4 regions of the Paenibacillus vulneris genome follow, and region 3 is predicted to be linked to each of the others. Evidence: riboswitches for the same ligand, from Rfam matches in the RefSeq annotation. Region 3 holds a riboswitch; each other region holds the start of a gene.
The links. Region 3 has a riboswitch for cobalamin ahead of nrdI (class Ib ribonucleoside-diphosphate reductase assembly flavoprotein NrdI). Riboswitches for the same ligand answer to the same signal wherever they lie in the genome.

Region 1 (5,604 bases), on a different contig from region 3:
CCGGACTTACCGCAAGCTCGAAGATCGCTTGCTGGCGGAACAATCCCGCCGAGGCAGGCGTGCTGCCCGGCTCCGTGACCACGCCTCGGCTGAGATCGGACAGGCGCAGCGCCTCCATCGCCAGCATTAGCGGCGAGTCGGTACCGGGGCCGCTGCTCCGCTCCTCGCGCTCAGCCACACTGACCGCGCTGACAGCCAGCACCGCTCCGCCCGTGCTTCCGCCGCCGGCGGAGCTTGCAGGAGCCGTCTCCCTTGCGGTGCGGGCCACGGCTTCCCGGCCGCTTTCCACTTGGCCTTCGCCTTCCCAAGCCCAATCCTCGTCATCCGCATCGACCGCCTCTGCCTCGTCCCACTGCTGCAGCGCCCAAGGCTCCGCCGCTTCCTGCAGCCGTTGGTGCGGCTTAAGCGGCTGTACATCGGCGCCGAGAGTATACTTGCGCTGATAACCGCGCGGGGTGATCATCAGACCGTCGTAGACCGTCGTCGACGCATTGCCGATAATGACCGTCGTCAGCATCCCGATCTCATGATCGAGCATATCGCGCAAAGTTGTCAGCACCACATGCTGACGGTCCCGGTAGGCACTCTTCACGATGCCGACCGGCGTCTCCGGCGAGCGGTATTTCAGCAATATGCGCTGCGTCTCCACAATTTGCCGGGTTCGTCTGCCGCTGCGGGGGTTGTACAGCGCAATGACGAAGTCCGCCTGGGCCGCCGCCTCGACGCGCCGGGCAATCAGCTCCCACGGCGTCAGATGATCGCTTAAGCTTATCGTGCAGGCATCGTGCATGACCGGGGCCCCAAGCAGCGAGGCGGAAGAGTTAATCGCCGATATGCCGGGGATTATCTCGACTTCCACGCCGCCGTCCCGCCTCCAGCCTTTTTCCATCAGCACCTCGTACACCAGTCCGGCCATCCCGTATACACCGGCATCGCCGCTCGAGATAACCGCTACCTTTTTCCCGGACTCCGCTTGCCGAACGGCCTCCTGAGCCCGGCTCACTTCCTCCGTCATCCCTGTCCGTACAATCTCCTGATCGGTGAGAAGTCCACGGATAAGATCCACGTACGTGTTATAGCCGATGATAACTTCACTTTCTTCAATGGCCTCCCGCGCCCGTTTCGTAATATGCTCGAAGCTTCCCGGTCCGAAGCCGATGATAAGCAGTTTTCCCGCCATTCGCCGCACATCCTTTCCTTCCTATATAAATACATCATGATGGTTGCAACTCGAACATGTCTTCCTTACTTTTATGCAGCACAAAAAAGAGCATTCCTACAGAAAGTGTTAGAAATGCTCTTGCAGCCCGCGTTCTCAAGAATTCCAATGACATTACATTCGATATGCCATTACCATTCCTTAAGTAAGCCGATCTCTAACACCTCCCTATCCTCGTAGGTCAACAGTGTTTTGAAATTAGGCAGGTCTCCTGACTTCGAGCTTCGTCATCCGATTCCCTTCCCAGACGCGCTCTATGGCGCTCCAGTGGCAACAACATCGGCATAACAAGCCTTTCTTATGGAAAGGCACTCTTCACAGTGGCGGGACCGTGCCGGCTTTGCACCGGGCTTCCCTTTTAAGCCAAATGAGGCATGATTTCATTCAGCACCTAATTCATCCGTATTTGATTGTCCAGAGTCATCATATCACCCGGAGCGAAGCTTTGTCTATAACTGCGCGCCCTCCCGCCGTTAACGACAAGCCGTTCGATGCCCCGGGAGGTATGGGCCGAAGTTCTTATTTTTTACAGCATACCCATTGAAACAAAACGATAGCTTACGAACAATATAGCCGACTATACAGAAGAGCTGGAATGAGGAAGGTCAGCCGATTTACAACAGCAAAGGTGGAAGGATGCTCTATGAAATACGGGCAGCGAATAGCCAAACTGCGGAGCAAAGGGTACATGACCCAGGAAGAGCTTGCCTATAAAGTAGGAATTACCCGTTCCGCCCTTTCTCATTATGAAAATAATAGGAGAGAGCCGGATTATGAAACCATTCAAAAAATTGCCGATATATTCGGCGTATCGATAGACTATTTGATGGGCCGCACGGATCATCCCGGAAGCTTTGCGGACGGCACGGAGGAATTTATCAGCTATCTTGAGCTTTCGGACGAAGCTATTCTGGACAAATTCATTCTGACTATTGACGGAAGAGAACTCACACTGGAGGAGTCCAAAAGCTTCATCGCTTTCATTCGGTCCGAGCGTTCTCTCCCTGCCGACAAAAATAAGCCATGATGAGGTACGGCTACTTGCTGTACTCCATCATGCCTAGTTCCTTGTACATATATGAAAATAACGGTTTATCGAGGCCTTTGTATTGAGGCTTGATCGGTTCCTTCACGGCTTCTTGAAGAGCCAGCCATTGATCGTACTTGTCTCTGGGGATACCGAGCTGATTCAGGACGGTGTCGATATCCACCGTTTTCTTGTTCTCTTCCATTTGCAACCCACACTCCATCTCGTCTCATAGACTTTCAATGTCTAGTATTATATCGGAGATGTTCAAAAAAAGGTGTCGCATACTGGGAGTGTTTTGGTAAAAAACACCGATCATTTTGTCGAATAAGCTATTCTAAATAAATCTTTATCAACGCGGTTCAACGGCTTATAAAGAGGAAGTTTTCAGCCTTCGGGCCGATTTCTTCACGGCCATACGGCGAATCAGCATACTGGCTGCCACAGGCTCGGGCGCCGTTTCCTGAACTCCATTGATTTTGTCCATAAGCCTTTGGTACATAAAATCCCCCATAAGCTGGGTCAAGCCCTCCCGCAGCTGGATCCTGGGACTCCATCCCCAGCCCTTGGCCGCTTTGTCCCAGGAAACGCAGACATGCAGATGGTCCTCCGGACGCGCCGTTACGAATACGGGCTTTACTTTTTGATTCGTCATCTCATTCATCAGCTCGAACAATTCCAGAATGGACGTTGCCGTTCCCGTGCCTATGTTGTAGGTATCGCTGTTGGACAAGGACAGGGCTTGAACGTTGGCGGAAGCCACATCGGATACATAGACGAAATCCCGGGTCTGAAGGCCTTTCCCTTGAATGATGGCTTTCTCGCCGTTGACGAAGGTTTCCAGAAAGGCCGAGATTACGCCCCCGCTTCCATACCTCTTTTGCCGGCAGCCATACACGTTCGCATACCTTAAAATCGTGTAGTTAAGTCCATACAACGCGCCGTACAGCTTTATGTATTCCTCGGGAGCCAGCTTGGACATTCCTGTGCAGGAGACCGGAGCGCATGGAGCGGCTTCGTCAATCGGCTTAGGCTCATAGGAACCGTAGACCTCTGCGGAGGATCCGTAGACCAGCTTCTTGATCGAAAATTCCTTGCACAGATCCAGCAAATAGATCAATCCGCGCAAATTGGGACTCAGCCCCCGAACGACCATCGCTTCGTTCAAATCGGTTTTCTCCGCCAGATGGATACAGTAATCCGGCTGCTCCAGCTCAAAAATATTTCTTAACTCCGTGCTGGCAACATCCATTCGATACAGCTTGCATGCCGGATGCAGATTCGCTTCCTTCCCTGTGCTCATATTGTCGACTACTACTACATCCAGCCCTGCCTGAATGGCACAGTCCACCGTATGGGACCCTATAAAGCCGACTCCGCCTGTAATTAGTACTTTCATCCTTATCCCTCCACCGATTCGATATTGTCGTTTAAGCGTTCGTTCGGGTGCTTTCCCAAAGTCCTATATCCTTAAGCGCATGATGCGCTTGACCCGTCGAATATTGATACATTTTGTATCAATATAAACAAAAAAAGGCCTCCAGTCAAGAGGTCCCAGAAAAGTTAACCGAAATTAGGTGCCGCCGCCAATTTTAGTAGGAAAGACGGATTGTTCCATGATCCTACGCTCTTGAGCAAAGAACAGGAACTCACATCCTGGTTCTCCAGGGACATCATGACTAGGTCCGATCAGAACACAAGCTCTTCTTGGGCGGCTTTTTATTCACTTGGAAGCTGATCTGTGCGGGAGGATAACGGGAGTTTTATGTAAACCAAAGAGGTAATTTTAGTCATCTACAGGGGCTTACTAGCAGGAAGAACCAGGAGTCGGGGGCAGCGTATCAGGTCCATGAGGACCGAACAATGCAAGCTTGCTCGCATCAATGTTCAACTGCGCCAAGATTCTCAACACATCTACATTCTTCTTCTCCTGCTGCTTGTTGCTGCTGCTCATTCTATTGCACTCCTTCTCTTATTCCGTATATTTACATGAATTTCTCTATCACAGTATGTGGTCTCTTTATTCACTGTATGATACGTAATGTATCTTGTCAAAGGAGATTGTGTCGAATTCCATAAAAAAATGTTTACTTTATTAAATTTTTGGATGACTTTTGTTCACCATCAGTGAAAGTGCATTAGCATGTACGACTTTTATTGGACATACACTTTTAGTAAGATTTAGTGTACCATGAATCATATCGGCTCTAGAGGGGGGAAAATCATTGTGCTGTATGCCGCCGCCTTCATCATCCTGCTCGCACTTGTGTATGCCTTATTCGTTTTGCCGACCCAGTGGCTAAAGGTAGAGCAAATCCGTAACCCAATCGGCCTTAATCTGTCCATACTTCAAATCAGCGACCTCCATGTGGAGCGGCTGCGCATTTCCCCATCTGCCTTATCGAAGCACATCACTCGGCTTAAGCCCGACTACATAGTCATTACAGGCGATTTCACCGAATTGGAATCGCAGCTGCTTCGACTGGACAGCTATCTGCGGATGTTAGAGAAGCATCCCATTCCCACCTTCGCCGTCCTCGGTAATCATGATTACCAGCAGCGCAAGGTCATCCGTCTTATCCGTCTCCTCCGCTACCGGGGCATCCACTTGCTGCGCAATGAGTCGGTCCGTTTGCCCGGATTTCAGCTGATCGGCATCGATGATTATCACACCGGAAAAAGCAACATCCTCCAAGCGTTCCGCATGACCGATACTCAGGTACCACGGGTCATCATCACACACGATCCCAATGTGGTTCTGAGCATCCGCGAAAGCTACGATTACTTAATGGCGGGACATCTTCACGGCAAACAATTCGCCATCCCCTGCTTCTATAAGCTGCGGCCAATGGGCGAGCTGCCTGCGCAGGGCATTTACAAGGGACTGCACAGGAATTCTTACGGGACTTACTATATTTCCAAAGGCATTGGCCAGACCGGCATCAACCTTCGCTTCCTGGTACGAAGCGAGGTCACGATGCATTATTTATAGCTGTTCCTTCATGTCTATGATACATTGATACTAATTGTATCAAAATAGTTACACAAGGAGCATGTTTATCACCCTATAGTACCAAAAAGATGTACAGACCTTAGGACAAACGGACAGGAGAATCGTTGCCGGACAAGCAGGACCTAGGTTTGAAAGTAATAGTTCGGGGTACAATGGTCGTAGGAGTAAAAGGAAGAGTAGCTCGCCAGGACTCTATTCGTGATAGAATGAGATTCCCCCAGGATGAGGTTAACGGACGAAATAAACAACGACCGCTCGGTCTCATCCAATTCATGCTTCACTTCATAATGATAATCCGGACCCATGTACTTCCGTTTTATTCCGCTTCCGCTAAAATGAATGACT
Region 2 (5,604 bases), on a different contig from region 3:
GGCGGCAGTGAAGCCATTGACTTGGCCTTGCGTGCCTTGATCGTCCCGGGGGATGAAGTACTTGTTCCGGAGCCTTGCTATATTTCCTATTCTCCGATTACGAAGATCGGCGGGGGGATTCCTGTCGGGATCGAGACGTTCGCGAAGGATAATTTCAAGCTGACTCCCGAAGCCTTGAAGGCGAGCATTACATCTAAGTCTAAAGTACTGATTCTGTGCTATCCGAGCAACCCGACAGGCGGTATCATGACGTACGAGGATTGGCTCCCGATTGCAAAAATTGTTGAGGAAAACGACCTTATTGTCATTTCCGACGAAATCTATGCAGAATTGACTTACGAGCAGAAGCATGTCAGCTTCGCTTCCTTGCCGGGCATGAAGGACCGCACCATCCTGGTCAGCGGCTTCTCCAAAGCTTTCGCGATGACCGGCTGGAGGATGGGCTATGCTTGCGGACATAGGGATTTAATTTCAGCGATGCTCAAAATTCACCAATACACCGTCATGTGCGCACCTGCTATGGGGCAAGTCGCAGCTCTCGAGGCTTTGAAAAACGGTATGGATGAAAAGGACCGCATGGTAGAGTCCTATAACCAACGGCGCCGGCTTGTCGTTCAAGGCTTCCGGGACATCGGGCTCGAGTGCCATGAGCCGCAGGGAGCGTTCTATGCCTTCCCTTCGATTGCCTCTACAGGGCTAAGCTCGGAAGAGTTTGCCCAGCGTTTGCTCCTTGAAGCGAAGGTCGCTGCGGTGCCGGGATATGTGTTCGGCTTGGGCGGAGAAGGCTTCGTGCGCTGCTCCTACGCGACTTCCGTCAATCAATTGCTGGAAGCGATCGAAAGGATCGGAAATTTTATACGTAAATTATAGTTTCGACAAAAGTAGTCATTTCCATCCCCGACAAAAACTGTTATCTTTAATAGTATAGAAGTTTCATATCCTTTGGGGTTATGGGACTTCCGAATCTAAAGATATGCCAGGGGGGGATGAAGAATGGCTTTTCCGGAATATCAGCTTAGGCATTACCCGCAAATTGGTTGGATTCGAGAGAATAATCAGCAAGCCAAGTGGTTTTTTGGGAAAAAGAAGCGGTCATCTTCTGACGTATCTTTGGAAGAAGAGATTTATAGGTTGCGTCAGGAGCTCGAACGACTGGTTCAGAGCGAGCAATGCTTGACCTCACCGGAAGTTGTGAAGATCAGCATGATCCTGGACAAAAAGATAAATGAGTATATGAATCGAAATAAGAGGAGCCGGTAACGGTTCCTTTTTTTACATTTCAGCCTGCGGCCATCTCCTTTTTTATCTCTAGTTTTGAAAGAAACGAGACATTTATGATATGATTGGGGGTAACAGCAATCCAAGAAAGCGCATCTATAAGGAGAGGGAACATGAAAGGGAAATTCATGCTCATCATCATGCTGCTGCTGGTGCTAGCCGGCTGCGGCGGGGGACCCAAGGCTGATGTATTGATTTTTATGACAGGCCCCAATGGAATTCCGAACGAAGTGGGAGATAAGCTGCAGGCTGCGCTGCAAACGAAGCTTGGCGAAGCTCCGACCGTAAAGATTCAGACCACGCCGATGTTTTCTATGGATAAATTGGTCGTTGAAATTGCGGCGGGAGATAACAGCATCATTATTGTGCCGACGGAGCAGTTTAAAACGATAGGCCAGCAGGGCGGCTATGTCAGTCTGGATGATGTGGCGAAGCAGGAGGATTTTCCCGGAGGCGTTCTGGAGCTCCCGGTAGATTCCAAGGATAAGAATGCAGCGCCGAAGAAAGAGAAGCATTTGTACGGTATTCCTTTGGAACAAACCAAATGGTTTACAGAGCTTAATCTGAATGGCAAAGATTTGGTAGCCTTCATTCCGGCCAATGCCAAAAATCTGGAAAAGGGCTTACAGGTGATGAAGGTCATCGCGCAAAAATAGACCTAATGGACGTTCCTGCTGCATAGGCAGGTCTGACTTTAATTTCATAGAGTTATCCGACTAGGTGCCTGTCTGCTTAACAAGCCGGCAGGTTAAAAGGGAAGCCGGTGTGAATCCGGAGCGGTCCCGCCACTGTATTTTGGAGGGAGAGTCTCATAATGCCACTGTTCTGAACCGGAATGGGAAGGCGAGGCCTCCGTACAACTCCATAAGCCAGGAAACCTGCCTAATCGGGAATAGACCGGGCCTTTCGAGGAAAAAGGAGCGTCGCTTGCACGCGCTGCGTTCAGAATAACGGACAGCGTCTGCAATCGCATGCCCTCTGCTTCCTAATTGCAGCGATCAGGATCAGAGGGTTTTTGACGTGCATGCAAACCGGGACATGGAACAGGAACGATACAATGGGATGGAAGGACAAAGGAGGTACCACAATGTGGAGTGAAATGAAACGAAGCGGCGGAAAAAAATGGCTGGCGGCTGTGCTGGGTCTGGCGCTTGTGTTCAGCGCAGCCGGCTGCGCGCCGAAGGAGACGAAGCCCTCGGGCACGGCAGATCTGAAGGAGCCGGCTAAAGCGAGCAGCGGAGAACAGACAAGCCCTCCAGCCGCGAACGCAAAGGCTACAGTATATCCGTTGAAAGTGAAGGATGCAACAGGCAAGGAGTTTACCTTTGAAAAGGCGCCGGCCAAGATTGTGTCGGTGTCTCCCAGCGAGACGGAGACTCTGTTCGCTCTGGGCTTGGGCGACAAAGTCGTCGGCGTATCCGACTTTTGCGATTATCCGGAGGAAGCGAAGAAAAAGCCTAAGATGGGCAGCATCGTGAAGCCGAATGAGGAAGCGCTGATTGCGGCTAACGCGGATGTCGTGCTATCGGGCGTATCGCTCAAAACAGCAGCCGTCGAGCAGCTCAGAGGCTTGAATGTGAACGTGTTTAAGGTAGAGCCCAAGACGATTGACGACGTCATGAACAATATTTTGAAATTCGGGCAAATTTTTGACAAGCAGGAGCAGGCGGAGAAGCTGGTAGCTTCTATGAAGGCGGATCGTCAGAAGGTTACGGATGCCGTCAAGGATCTGAAGCCGGAGCAAAAGAAAAGGGTGCTCATGGAATTTTCTCCGGGCTGGACGGTAGGGAAGGGAGAATTCATGGACGAGCTGATCAACTTGGCTGGCGGTATTAATGTTTCTTCCGACATTACCGGGTACGCGAAGCTGAATGAAGAAAAGGTGATCGCGGATAATCCTCAAGTGATTTTGTACCCGAAAAATCTGATCGATGAAAATTCCAAGAAGTCCATGGATCAAATCATTAGAGAGCGGACTAGCTGGGCTAATGTCGATGCGATCAAAAACAACAAGCTGGCGGGGTTGGATAAGGACTCGATCAGCCGTCCGGGACCGCGGATTACAGCAGCGCTGGTAGATGTAGCCAAAGGCATTTATCCGGAATTGGTGAAATAAAATGAAGCGGAAGCTAATGGCATGGGGAGGAGCGGGAGTGCTGCTCCTTCTTCTTTCCGTGACGATCAGTTTATCCATCGGTACGGTTCATGTGCCGCTCCTGCATGTATGGGGCATTCTGGCGCATCATCTGCCCGGAATCGGAGGCTCGGTTCCCGTGGACTGGCAGCCGGCCTCCGAGCAGATTATTTGGCGCGTCCGGCTGCCCCGCGTACTGCTGGGTGTGCTGGTCGGCGCTTCCTTGGGCATTGCGGGTGCGGCCTTCCAGGGTGTGCTGCGCAATCCGCTGGCGGACCCCTATACGTTGGGGGTTTCTTCTGGCGCCTCGGTCGGCGCTGCTTTCCTGATCTTGTTCGGGCTGCAGTTTGCCCTGCTGGGCTCGGCAACTGTTCCGGTTGTCGCATTCATTACAGGAGCGCTATCCTTGATCACTGTGATTATGCTCGCAAGAACGGGCGGCAAGATACGGATGGAAGCCCTGATTTTATCCGGGGTCGTCATGCAGGCCTTTCTCGGGGCCTTCGTCTCGTTTATGGTCGCGATGTCCAAGCAGGTTATTAATGAAATTGTGTTTTGGCTGATGGGCAGCCTGGCGCTTCGGGGCTGGATGTATTCGCTTGTGCTGCTGCCCTACTTGGCGATCGGCGTCATGATCCTGTTCGGCTATGGAAGAGCGATGAATTTATTCGCTTTGGGCGAGCAGCAGGCGGCCTATCTGGGTATAAGGGTCGAGCGAACGAAGCTTATTGTGCTGGCGGCTGCAACGCTGATTACGGCGGCGGCCGTGTCGGTCTCCGGGGTCGTAGGCTTTGTCGGCCTGATCGTGCCGCATTTGCTGCGGCTGATCGTAGGGCCGGACTATCGGCTGCTGCTGCCTCTTTCCCTTATCGGGGGAGCAATCTACGTACTGTGGGCGGATACGCTTGCCCGTACGGTCCTGAGTCCGACGGAAATTCCGCTCGGAGTGGTAACCGCGTTCATGGGGGCTCCGTTTTTTGCCTATTTATTAAAAAGAAGCAAGCGATTGTCGAACGAATAATTTACGATGCCAAGATGTTGAAGGGAAGGGGGCTGCAGGAAATGAACAGTGAGGAAGCTCATGCAGATGAGAAAGTTATTGCCGTGGAGGGTGTGGGATTAGCGTATTCCTCGAGGCAGGTGCTCGATAAGGTGAGCTTTTCGGTATCCTCGGGCGAATGCTTCGGCATCATCGGTCCGAACGGCAGCGGCAAGTCGACGCTGCTGAAGCTGATCTCCGGCGTAGAGAAGCCTTCTGCAGGCCGGGTCCTTCTGAACGGCAAAGAGGCATGCGAATACCCGCGCAAGCAGCTGGCCCGATGGGCGGCCGTGCTCCAGCAGGATGCCCTTCCCCCGCTTGGCTTTACCGTGCGCGAGGTCATTGCGATGGGCCGCTATCCGTTTCAAAACTGGCTCGGCGATGAAGCCGGGGCTGTGGACTCGGAGCGGCTAATCGATGATATCCTCGAGCGGCTGGAGCTGCGACAGCTGGAGCACCGCAGCATCGACGCATTGAGCGGCGGCGAGCGGCAGCGCGTCGCGCTCGGTAAGGTGATGGCGCAGCAGCCGAAGCTTCTGCTGCTGGACGAGCCGACCACGTATCTGGATATTGGCTATCAGGTCCAGATGATGGATTGGATTCGCTCCTGGCAGCAGGAATCAGGTCTTACCGTTATCGCCGTGCTGCACGAATTGAATTTGGCCGCGCAATATTGCGGCAGGCTGTTATTGCTGCAAAACGGCCGTATAGCAGGGATCGGCGAACCGGAGGAGGTTCTCCGAAGCGAGCTGCTGGAGCGGGTATACCGTACACAGCCAATCGTGCTTAAGCATCCGGTTACCGGCGTACCGCAAATTCTTTTGCAGAGCGGGGCCGATTCATAGCAGGTTAAAAGATATAGGAACCAGATTTGGGAGGGACACGAACGATGTACAATAGAGATTGGCTGAACCGGGCGGTGTCAGAGATAACGCCTCTGGATCAGGAGGCGATGGAGGCGGCAGAACGCCATCTGGACCAGCTGACCAAGCCTCCGGGCAGCTTGGGCAAGCTGGAGGAAGTGGCACGTCAGCTGGCCGGTATTAGCGGCCAAGTTGTGCCTGAGCTGGGGAAGAAAGCCGTCATTGTGATGGCGGCGGACCACGGCGTATGTGAGGAAGGCGTTAGTGCGTTCCCGGCTGAGGTGACTCCG
Region 3 (5,604 bases):
AAGTCTGGAGCTTAATGAATCATCCATTGCGTTCGATATTCCTTATGCGGATGAGGAGACCATGAACGGAAGCCTTGAAGCAAACGATAGCCCAACTTATGCGGTATAGCCTGCGGCTATAACTAGATATAGTATAATCCAATTACTTTATAGCAACCAATCTGTGGTAAATTTCTTTATAACCAAATTGTAGAGGAGTTTTTCACATGGTAAAAAGCAGCGTATTAGGCTATCCGCGTATTGGTGCTGATAGAGAATGGAAGAAGGCTCTGGAAGCGTTCTGGTCAGGCAGGTTGGAAGAACAAGATTTTCGCAGTCAGCTGCAGAACATTCGTTTGGGTCATTTGCGCAAGCAGCAGGAGAAAGGAATTGACCTCATTCCGGTCAATGACTTCAGCTATTACGATCATATTCTGGATACGGCAGCGATGTTCGGCATTATTCCGAGCCGGTTCTCGTATACAGGCGGAGCCGTTCCTTTGTCCGTATATTACGGGGTAGCCCGCGGGACCGAGGGTGCCGCCGCAAGTGAAATGACCAAATGGTTCAATACGAATTACCATTATATTGTTCCTGAGCTTTCAGGAGCGTCGCCGGTGCTTACGGAGAATAAGCCACTTGAAGCTTATCGTGAAGCGAAGGAGAAGCTTGGTATTGAAGGAAAACCGGTTATCGTTGGGCCGTTGACCTTCTTGAAGCTTTCCAAAGGATACGCTGCATCGGAAACGGACGCCTGGCTGGATAAGCTGCTGCCGCTCTATGTGCAGTTACTTCAGGAGCTTGCGGCGGAAGGCGTTCAATGGGTACAGGTGGATGAACCGATTCTTGTAACCAAGCTATCCGATGAGGACGTACAGCGATTGAAGCATATTTATGAGACCTTTGCCGCAGCAGTACCCGGCTTGAATCTTATGCTGCAAACGTACTTTGAATCGGTAGAACGATACAGTGACATCGTCAAGCTTCCAGTTAAAGGAATAGGCCTTGATTTCGTTCATGGATACGACGGAAATCTGAATTCAATTCAAACAATTGGCTATCCGCAGGACAAGGTTTTGGGTGCGGGAGTCATTGATGGCCGCGGTATTTGGAAGGCGTCGTTAACCGGAAAGCTGGAGTTGTTGAAAGAGCTTGCGAAGGCAGTACCTGCTGACCGCTTGATTGTTCAATCTTCGTGCAGCCTGCTTCACGTACCAGTAACCGTAGAGCGGGAAACGAAGCTCACCTCCGATTTGAAAGGTGCTCTCGCGTTTGCCGATGAAAAATTGAACGAGCTCGTCCTATTGACCAAAGCTTTCTCCTCAAAGGAAGCCGTTCAAGGAGAATTGGAGCAATATGATCGTGCCATTCAAACGCTTCAGCAATCCGCCGAACGAAACCGCAGCGAGGTTCAGACCGCCGTTGCAGCTTTCAGCTCTCAAGATCCAGTACGTTCCGCTCCATTTGCAGAACGCTATGCAGCTCAGCAGGCGAAATGGCAATTGCCGCTATTTCCGACGACAACCATCGGCAGCTTCCCGCAGTCCGCTGAGGTGCGTAAAGCACGTCAATTATGGCGTAAAGGGGAATGGAACGACAAGCAGTATGCTGAATTTATCCGCGAGCAGATCGATACCTGGATCAAGATCCAGGAAGAAATCGGCATCGACGTGCTCGTACACGGTGAGTTTGAGAGAACCGACATGGTGGAGTTTTTTGGTGAAAAGCTCGCGGGATTTGCATTTACCCAAAATGGATGGGTACAATCCTACGGTTCCCGCTGCGTCAAGCCGCCGGTGATCTACGGAGATGTAGCGTTCATTGGTGAAATGACCGTTGAAGAAACCAAATACGCCCAGTCGCAGACGAGCCATCCTGTAAAAGGAATGCTGACAGGACCTATCACCATCATGAACTGGTCGTTTGTCCGTGAGGATATCCCGCGCGAGCAGATTGCATACCAATTGGCTTATGCTCTCAGACAAGAAGTAGAGGCGTTGGAGAAGGCAGGCATTGGCATGATTCAGGTGGATGAACCGGCAGTACGAGAGGGATTACCGCTTAAAGAGTCGGAGCAGGCAGATTATCTTGCATGGGCTGTCAAAGCCTTTCGCATTGCCACCTGCACAGTTCAAAAAACAACGCAGATCCACACCCATATGTGCTACTGTGAGTTCCATGACATGATAGATTCCATTGAAGCGATGGATGCGGACGTTATTTCCATCGAGACATCCCGCAGCCACGGTGAATTAATCCACAGCTTCGAGTTGAATACCTATAAGCTGGGAATCGGCTTGGGTGTGTATGACATTCATAGTCCGCGTATTCCGAGCGTAGAGGAAATGACGGGTATGATTGAACGCGCATTGCGTGTGTTAGATCCCAAATTGTTCTGGATCAATCCGGATTGCGGTCTGAAGACACGCGGTCTTGAAGAAACGGTTGCATCCCTTCGCAATATGGTGGAGGCGACTAAGACGGCGCGTGCCAAATACGAGCAGTCCGCGGCAAAATAAGAAGCAGGGTATAGGCCGTAATAAGACAGAGACAGACGTTACTTTGAATTGAAAGGCAATTCCATTGGATCTGTTCAAGCCGATGGTGAACAGCGGTATTCGTTTCGCGGAATGTGAAAGATGTAGCAGTTCAATTTTCTTTGTACCCAGGACTAAATAACTAATTTTTCGGATGATTAGGACCTGCGCAGCATGCGCCGGGTCTTTTTTGTCATCGACAAAAGGCTTGCTGCAGCAAGTCTCAGCGGCATTTTATATGCATGAAAATGACTGTCAGCTGTAGGCTGAAGTCTATGAAAATACTAAAACAAGGGCCATCCTATCCATTGACAAATACCATATATTGATATAGATTATTTATTGCCAACTATATATTGTTGTGACAGGTGCTTTTCGTTCAATAGAACGAGAAAGCTTAATAGGGAAGTCCGGTGAGAAGCCGGCGCGGTCCCGCCACTGTAAGAGAGGAGGATCGGTCTTGTATGCCACTGGCTTGGGAACCAAACAAGCTGGGAAGGCAGATCGATCATGATGATTCTCTAGCCAGGAGACCTGCCTGATCATTGACACGGCCTGCGGAGAACAGGAAGGTGTCCGTTACGTCTTTAATGAAGTATGTACATTTGCATGCTCGTTTCAGCGCATTCGGCCCTGTTAGCCGAACGCGCTTTTTTATGCCTGCTCCGCGGGGACTAAGGAAGGGGAAGAAATGCATGTTGATCGCTTATGACTCCAAGACGGGAAATGTTCGCCGTTTTGTCGAAAAGCTGAATATGCGAGTGGTTCAAATAGAGGAAATGATGACGGTGAATGAACCGTTCGTTCTAATCACCTATACTACGGGCTTCGGTCAAGTGCCTCAGAAAGTGATGTCCTTTCTTCAAAAGAATCATGCGAATCTCATGGGAGTTTCAGCTAGCGGTAATCGGAATTGGGGAGAAGGCTTTGCCCGAAGCGCCGATCTTATCGCGAAATTATATAAGGTACCGGTAGTAAGCAAGTTTGAGCTTTCAGGAACGAAGCAGGATGTAGAGCGGTTTAAACAGGAGGTGCGTTTGGTTGCTGCATATTGAATTGAACAATTTGTTGCTGCAAAGAGATACGGACGGCTTTTTTCAATTGGAAAAGGATAAGGAAGCCGTAAAGGCGTTTATGGAAGAAGTACATAGCAAAAGCGTACAATTCGCGGATACGAGTGCGAAAGTGCGCTATATGATCGATAACGACTATTACGAGGATGTATATCAGCAGTATTCACCGGCTGACGTTGAGGAAATTTACGAAATCGCGCATAGCTATCGCTTCGAATTTCCTTCCTACATGGCGGCATCCAAATTTTATACGGATTACGCAGTGAAGAGCAATGACCGCACGATGTACTTGGAGCATTACCCGGATAGAGTGGCGATTGTAGCGCTGCATCTGGCTCGTGGAGATATGAATACGGCTAGAACACTGACTACGGCCATGATGGACCAACGTGTGCAGCCGGCGACTCCGACATTTCTGAATGCGGGCAAGAGCCGTCGCGGAGAAATGGTTTCGTGCTTTTTGCTGGAAATGGACGATTCTCTGAATTCGATTAACTATGTTCTCGGCACATGCATGCAGCTTTCCAAAATCGGAGGAGGGGTGGCGGTCAATTTATCCAAATTACGCGGCCGCGGAGAACCGATTAAAGATGTAGAAGGTGCGGCAAAAGGCATTATGCCGGTGCTCAAATTGATGGAGGATGCCTTCTCCTATGCCGATCAAATGGGGCAGCGCAGAGGGTCGGGAGCTGCGTATTATAACATTTTCGGCTGGGATATTATGGAGCTGCTCGACAGCAAGAAGATCAATGCCGATGAAAAAACACGCCTTAAGACTTTATCGATCGGGTTGATCATCCCTAACAAGTTCTATCAGCTGGCGGAAGAAAACAAGCCTCTGCACGTGTTTGCTCCTTATTCCGTTTATAAAGCGTATGGAACCCATTTGGATGATATGGATCTTGATGCTATGTATGATGAATTACTGGCTAATGATCGTGTGCGTAAGAAAGTCGTGATGAGCGCACGCGATATGATGATCAAGATCTCCATGATTCAGCTGGAATCAGGCTATCCTTACATTATGAACAAAACCAATGCCAATCGCGTACACCCACTGAAGCAGCTGGGCGCGATAAAAATGTCGAACCTCTGCACGGAAATTTTCCAGCTGCAGGAGACATCGGAAATCAACGATTACGGCCAGCCGGATAGAATCCGCCGCGATATCAGCTGCAACCTTGCTTCCTTGAACATTGCCAACGTGATGGAGCTGAATAAAGTGAAGGAATCCGTTAAGGAAGGGATTACCGCACTGACAGCGGTCAGCGATATGACGACCGTCGCCAATGCCCCTGGCGTTGCCAAAGCGAATCAAGAGATGCATTCGGTCGGACTTGGAGCGATGAACCTTCACGGCTACTTGGCCAAAAATAAAATCGCTTATGAAAGCGAAGAAGCCAAAGATTTCGTTCGTGCTTTCTTTATGATGATGAACTATTACTCGTTGGAAAGAAGCATGGAGATTGCCAAAGAGCGCGGCGTTACGTTTGCAGGCTTCGAGCAATCCGACTATGCGAACGGCACTTACTTCGACCGTTATTTGGAAACGGACTACAGACCCGTTACAAGTAAGGTACAAGAGCTGTTCAAGGACATGACGATCCCGTCTCCCGAAGATTGGGCGAGCCTGAAGTCCGCTGTACAAGCTTACGGATTATATCATGCTTACCGGCTTGCGATTGCGCCGACACAGAGCATTTCCTATATCCAGAATGCAACGTCAAGCGTAATGCCGATTGTCGAGCAAATCGAAACGCGTACCTATGCCAACTCTACTACCTATTATCCGATGCCGTATTTGAGCAGAGATAACTACTTCTTCTATAAATCGGCTTATCAGATGGATCAGTTCAAGGTATTGGATTTGATTGCCGAAATTCAAACGCATGTGGACCAGGGAATATCCACGGTACTTCACGTCAACAGCGATGTGACTACGAGACAGCTGGCTCGATACTATATTTACGCAGCTAAAAAAGGACTGAAATCTCTTTATTACACTCGGACGAACC
Region 4 (5,604 bases), on a different contig from region 3:
TTTTCTTTTGCCCCAGGCTCAAGTGATGCATCGGTTGATCCGCCAGCTGCTCCAGCTCCATAGCGACGAGCATCTGATTCGTTCGGCGGGCAATCTCCTCTTCCCTCATACCGGCATTACGCAATCCGTAAGAGATATCCTCTGCGGGATTATTCAATATCAGCTGCTGTTCGGGGTCCTGGAATACGAGGCCGATCTGCTGCCTGAGCTGCTTGAGTGAACCACGATTATAGGTAAGCGGCTTCCCCTTCCAGACCAGCTCTCCTTCCACCGGACGATGAATGCCAATGGCCTGTAAAAAAAAGGTAGACTTCCCCGAGCCGTTATGGCCGCAGATCGCCGTTTTTTTCCCCTCAGGTATATTCATGTTCAGATTCTGAAGCGCCTGAGAGGCTGTCCCCGGGTAGCTGTAGCTTAGACCACGTGCTTCCAATATCGATTTCATCCGATTTCCCTCCATCTAAACCAGCATTCCAACCCTGCCAGCAAAATCCAACCGATGCTGCCTTCCCACTTATACCTTGCCGGTACCTCCCCGCCTTGGTAAGGGGGCATTCGAATCTCTTCGGTGAAGCCCCGGGATACCATTCCGTTCGCCAGCCCTTGATAGCGCTGCATGGTTTTGGCAAACATCCGGACGATTAGCAGAGCCGTGTCTCTCAGTCTTCCTGTGAAGCCCTGCTGCCCTCCTCTGGCTCGTTGAGCGGTATACATGTCATGAGCCGTATCCAGCAGAAGAAATAAGAAGCGATAAGTGATCAGCATCAATTCGAGCACCAGAGAAGGCACCCGCAGCTTTTTCATGACTTGGAACAGCTCCGGCATGGGAGTAGTCAGAATCAACAGCATGGATGCGGCTACGCAAGCCATAATTCGGCACAGCAGCTTCACCGTCAGCTCTACGCCCGATGGATTCAAACTCAGAGACCAATGAGAATAAGCGAGCAGCGTCAGGCCTTCTGCCCGGAACTGCCCTTGTTCAAACGAATGAATTTCCAACAATAAAGCGGGCAAGCTTGCTGCAAACAATAGAAGCGAACTGAACAGAAGTGTACTATATAACCTGAGCGGAACCTTGGCATAACCTGCAATCCATGCCGAAATCCAGATGAACATCAGAAGCTGAACAACAGGATGAGACAGATAGGACAGCAGGAGCAAAAGAGCAGCGAAACCGCTTTTCCACATGGGAGAAACGGCTCGCAGCTTATTGCTATAAGAAATGACGTCGATTTGTTTAATCATGGTTACGCTTGGTCGCTCTTCCTTTGAATAAACCGATCGTGTATCCGATAAACCCGGCTCCCAGGGCGGCCTGCAGGGCAAACAGCATGCTTTCCGTTTCCGGAGGAGGCTCTATGAAGGAAGAGAACCAAGGTTCGTAGGACGGATGCAGTGATTTGATCACTTCCTCGGCCGCATCATCCGCGCCTCCGAAATCCCCTTTGACAAGCAGCAATGGTAAAGCGGCCAATAAGACTACGGCAGCCAGTATCAGCATATTTTTCGAGCTGGTTTTCATGATTCGCGGGCTCCTTTCATTTTGCGTTGAAGCAGGGACAATTCATTCGGGCTGTAAGCTTGAAGCCAGTTCCAGATCAATACCGTCAGAAGGCCTTCACTGATAGCCAGAGGGATTTGGGTAATGGCAAAAATACCACCGAATTTCACGAAGGAAGCCGCGATACCCCCCTGCTCCGCCGGGAATGCCAGCGCCAGCTGCATGGAAGTGACTACATAGGTAGATAAATCTGCCAAAGCCGCTGCTATGAAAATGGACCATTTTTGTTTCCCTGTCGCCTGCATCATCCATCTGTAGACAAAATAACCTACGACCGGTCCGGCCACAGCCATTGAGAACGCGTTGGCTCCCAGCGTCGTTAATCCGCCATGTGCCAATAGCAAGGCTTGAAACAACAATACAATGGAGCCTAATACGCTCATCGGCAGAGGGCCGAACATCACGGCTCCGAGACCGGTTCCGGTCGGATGCGAGCTGCTGCCAGTGACCGAAGGAATCTTCAGGGCAGATAATACGAAGGTGAACGCTCCGGCCAAGCCCAGCATAATTTTGAGCTCAGGGGTTTCTCTCGTAATGCGGATTAAAGCTCTCAATCCTAGAATAAAGAAAGGAATGAAGACGACCCACCAAAACACAGCCCAGCCGAGCGGCAAAAAGCCCTCCATAATATGCATGGCATAAGCCGATTGCGGCTCATTAACCATCAGGTACAAGACGAACCCTAACACAAGCAGCAGGCTGCTGGCCCATTTTCTTCTACTCATCCGATACATCCTCCATAATAAATGTGATGAAACAAAAAGACCTATCCAGCAGGATAGGTCACGGGTACGCGTGAAAATACGACAACACCTCTAATGTTTGCCGATTCATTCTCGTACACCTCTCCTTTCCGCGAAGGGATCTGGGTGCATACCATCAGGTAGGTCTCCTGGCTTACGGATCGTTGCTTCTTTCGCCTTCCCCGGCGTTACACCGAGTGACATTATGAAAGAAACTCCCCGTTTACAGTGGCGGGACCGCTCGGGATTTGCACCCGATTCCCTGTTACCCTTTGTCTTCACAAAGGCACCTAATGGATATTCATGATCCAATAATATTAGTACAGCTATTCCATATTCGTGGTATGTCATCGAATTCCTTCTTGGAATACAAAAAACCTCCTTGATAAAAAAGGAGGCTTTCCATTAAGGAGGCCGTTCTTAAGAAGAATGCAGCACTTCTTCCAGCTCTTCCAAATCCGTAATCGGGGAATGACATGCAAAATTCTCACAAACATACGCCGTCGGCCTGCCGCCGATTGCCTGTTTGTCCTGAACTACAGGGAGGAATTGACGAACCTTCTCGCCTTCTTCCCCCGGCGGGACCAAGAATACGGAGGAGTGGGGTCTGAAGCCTTGGCGCACCGTGGCAAGCATCTCCCTGGTTGTCCCGGATTCCGGATCGCCGGCAATGACAATCTCGCTGGAAGGACTGTACGCATAATCCAGAGCGATCAGGAGCATCGAATGCCCTGTCGGATACCGTTCAACCGAGCCTGCGAAGGCTTGCAATTGCCTCTTGGCAATCTGCGACAGCCTGGCGTCATAAGTCAGCTTGGAGAGCTTTAAGAAATTCATGGCCGCCACCGCATTGCCGGAAGGCAGCGCACCGTCGTATATCTCCTTGTTCCGGGAAAACAGCTGCTCGCTGTCGCTTCCGTAGAAAAACAAGCCGCCATGTTCCTCATCCCAGAATAATTCGATCATCTGCCCGTTAAGCTCCACAGCCAGCTGCAGGAATTCGAGCTCAAAGGACGCTTCATACAGCTCAATTAGCCCCCATACCAGGAACGCATAGTCATCCAGGTATGCGGCGAATGCCGCTTCTCCATCCCTGTATCTGGCGAGCAGCCTTCCATCCGGACGCCTTAATCGGGAGACAATAAAACGAGCCGCCTTGGCAGCCGCTTCCAAATATTCAGGCCGTTCCAGCACTTTATAGCCTTTGGACAAAGCCATGATCATAAGTCCGTTCCAGGAGGTCAGCACTTTATCGTCCTTACCCGGATGTACACGCTGCTCACGGTATGCAAACAAGGTTTGTCGGCATCTCCCGATGGTTTCAGATAATAGATCGGGATCCAATCCTTTGAGCCGGGCAAAAGTCTCCACATCATGCTGGATTAAGTTAGGAATATTTTGACCTTCAAAATTGCCTTCCTTGGTAATGTCATAAAGGTCGCAATAAAGCTCGCCGTCCTCGAGGCCCAATACCTTCAGGATCTCATCCTGCTCCCATACGTAGAACTTCCCCTCGTGCCCTTCCGAGTCGGCATCCTCCGCAGAGTAGAAGCCGCCTGCCGGGTCGGTCATATCCCTAAGCACATAAGCGAATATCTCTTCGGCCGTACGGGAATATTTCGTCTTGCCGGTCAACTGGTAGGCTTCCAGGTAGGTCCAGGCCAGCAGCGCGTTATCATAGAGCATTTTCTCAAAATGCGGCACCAGCCACTTCTCGTCTACAGAGTATCTTGCAAATCCAAAGCCGACATGATCGTACATACCGCCCCGCTGCATCGCATCCAGTGACTTCTCTGCCATCTGCAGCGCAAGCTCTTTGCCGGTGCGATGGTAATACCGCATAAGAAACGAAAGATTATGTGAGGTAGGGAATTTGGGTTTATCGCCAAAACCGCCATACGTGGAGTCAAATAGCTCCTCATACTGGGCATACGCCTGATCCAGCGTGTTCTCCGAGATCTCGCCCTTCAGGTTCGATAGCATCCGCTGCTCCACTTCCGTCACAATCTGATCGCTGGTCTCGACCACCCGCTCCCGGTCTTCCTTCCACTTTCCCGCGAGCCGCGGCAATATATCCATCATTCCGTGACGCCCGTAGCGACGGTTTTTGGGATAATACGTCCCGGCAAAAAACGGCTTTTTCTCCGGCGTCATCACAATCGTCAGCGGCCATCCGCCCTGCCCGGTCATCGCTTGACATACAGTCATGTAGAGATGATCCACATCGGGTCTTTCTTCACGATCCACCTTGATCGATATGTAATGCTCATTAAGAATTGCCGCGACTTCCTCGTCCTCGAACGATTCGTGCGCCATAACGTGGCACCAGTGGCAAGTCGAGTACCCGATGGATAAGAAGATAGGCTTGTTCTCACGCTTGGCGATTTCGAAAGCTTCCTCTGACCAAGGGAACCAGTCTACCGGGTTGTGCGCGTGCTGAAGCAGGTATGGCGACTTCTCCTTGGCTAATCTATTGGATTTGCCGTTTGTTGTCATGGGGCCTCACCTCCTTGGTTGCTGGAATATTTTTGTTATTGATTCCAGTTTAGCATACCACCTTGAAAAGAAAAAACCTTCCATAGGGAGCGGAGGTATGGCTGCGGCAAGCACGGTGATTTCTCTTTGTCTGCCCGACGAAATTCAATCCCAAGCCCTGCAAGGAACAGCTTTTTCAAGACCCACCTCAGATTTAATAGCTCCTTCTGCATGATTTGTATTTTGTTCCATATTAAAGTTAGAAAAAGTTACAGTAAGTGGTTGTATGTCCAACTAATTTTCGGAGGTGAGCTAACTAGGAATCCTGTGATCCCACAAATCGAAAATGAAAGGAGTTTTGTCATGTATAGCAGGAGGCTTTCCCTACCTTTGTTGATCGACCTCACCATCGGCGTCCTGTCCGGCTGTAAGGATGTTCCAGCGGTTTCCGAACTAAGCCCACAAACGAACAAAATATCCGAATCCGCGGATAACGAACTGTTTATTTTTACAGGTGATCAATTGTTTAACAAACGCTACACCAAGGAAAAAAACTTTGACAAGCTTATCGGACATTTTATTCGAAAGCGCTTTCCCGAGATCAAGATTAAGCATGTTCAATGGGATAATCCGGGCAGGCGGTACGAGGATTTGATTGCTGCGGGAACGATCCCCGACATTATTCTGGAGGATGCCCGGCGGAACACGTACCGGTCTATCCGCAAGAACAATCTAGAATGGGATATGACCGAGCTGGTCAAAAAGTACAATTTCGATACCGGCAAATTGGATCCGGCCTGGCTCCGTCAATCGGTCAATTCGTCG

Region 1: linked by a shared signal. The riboswitch ahead of cobJ (precorrin-3B C(17)-methyltransferase) and the one ahead of nrdI (class Ib ribonucleoside-diphosphate reductase assembly flavoprotein NrdI) in region 3 are both predicted to bind cobalamin.
Region 2: linked by a shared signal. The riboswitch ahead of ABEA66_RS06770 (ABC transporter substrate-binding protein) and the one ahead of nrdI (class Ib ribonucleoside-diphosphate reductase assembly flavoprotein NrdI) in region 3 are both predicted to bind cobalamin.
Region 4: linked by a shared signal. The riboswitch ahead of ABEA66_RS22610 (energy-coupling factor ABC transporter permease) and the one ahead of nrdI (class Ib ribonucleoside-diphosphate reductase assembly flavoprotein NrdI) in region 3 are both predicted to bind cobalamin.

Annotation. Positions count from the first base shown of each region.
Region 1 covers NZ_BAABJG010000006.1:614,586-620,189, forward strand. Annotated here, with positions in the region: gene cobJ (precorrin-3B C(17)-methyltransferase) at 1-1,180, opposite strand, end outside; cobalamin riboswitch at 1,404-1,629, opposite strand; gene ABEA66_RS08245 (helix-turn-helix domain-containing protein) at 1,863-2,246, shown strand; gene ABEA66_RS08250 (hypothetical protein) at 2,257-2,451, opposite strand; gene ABEA66_RS08255 (NAD-dependent epimerase/dehydratase family protein) at 2,617-3,645, opposite strand; gene ABEA66_RS08260 (hypothetical protein) at 4,054-4,200, opposite strand; gene ABEA66_RS08265 (metallophosphoesterase) at 4,438-5,238, shown strand; gene ABEA66_RS08270 (hypothetical protein) at 5,382-5,604, opposite strand, start outside.
Region 2 covers NZ_BAABJG010000006.1:309,864-315,467, reverse strand. Annotated here, with positions in the region: gene ABEA66_RS06785 (aminotransferase class I/II-fold pyridoxal phosphate-dependent enzyme) at 1-870, shown strand, start outside; gene ABEA66_RS06780 (aspartyl-phosphate phosphatase Spo0E family protein) at 994-1,260, shown strand; gene ABEA66_RS06775 (hypothetical protein) at 1,392-1,934, shown strand; cobalamin riboswitch at 1,980-2,178, shown strand; gene ABEA66_RS06770 (ABC transporter substrate-binding protein) at 2,366-3,394, shown strand; gene ABEA66_RS06765 (FecCD family ABC transporter permease) at 3,396-4,433, shown strand; gene ABEA66_RS06760 (ABC transporter ATP-binding protein) at 4,475-5,296, shown strand; gene cobT (nicotinate-nucleotide--dimethylbenzimidazole phosphoribosyltransferase) at 5,341-5,604, shown strand, end outside.
Region 3 covers NZ_BAABJG010000015.1:599,886-605,489, reverse strand. Annotated here, with positions in the region: gene ABEA66_RS16285 (hypothetical protein) at 1-109, shown strand, start outside; gene metE (5-methyltetrahydropteroyltriglutamate--homocysteine S-methyltransferase) at 207-2,498, shown strand; cobalamin riboswitch at 2,866-3,072, shown strand; gene nrdI (class Ib ribonucleoside-diphosphate reductase assembly flavoprotein NrdI) at 3,212-3,571, shown strand; gene nrdE (class 1b ribonucleoside-diphosphate reductase subunit alpha) at 3,558-5,604, shown strand, end outside.
Region 4 covers NZ_BAABJG010000026.1:56,075-61,678, forward strand. Annotated here, with positions in the region: gene ABEA66_RS22595 (energy-coupling factor ABC transporter ATP-binding protein) at 1-445, opposite strand, end outside; gene cbiQ (cobalt ECF transporter T component CbiQ) at 442-1,245, opposite strand; gene ABEA66_RS22605 (energy-coupling factor ABC transporter substrate-binding protein) at 1,238-1,522, opposite strand; gene ABEA66_RS22610 (energy-coupling factor ABC transporter permease) at 1,519-2,286, opposite strand; cobalamin riboswitch at 2,427-2,613, opposite strand; gene ABEA66_RS22615 (thioredoxin domain-containing protein) at 2,725-4,800, opposite strand; gene ABEA66_RS22620 (ABC transporter substrate-binding protein) at 5,170-5,604, shown strand, end outside.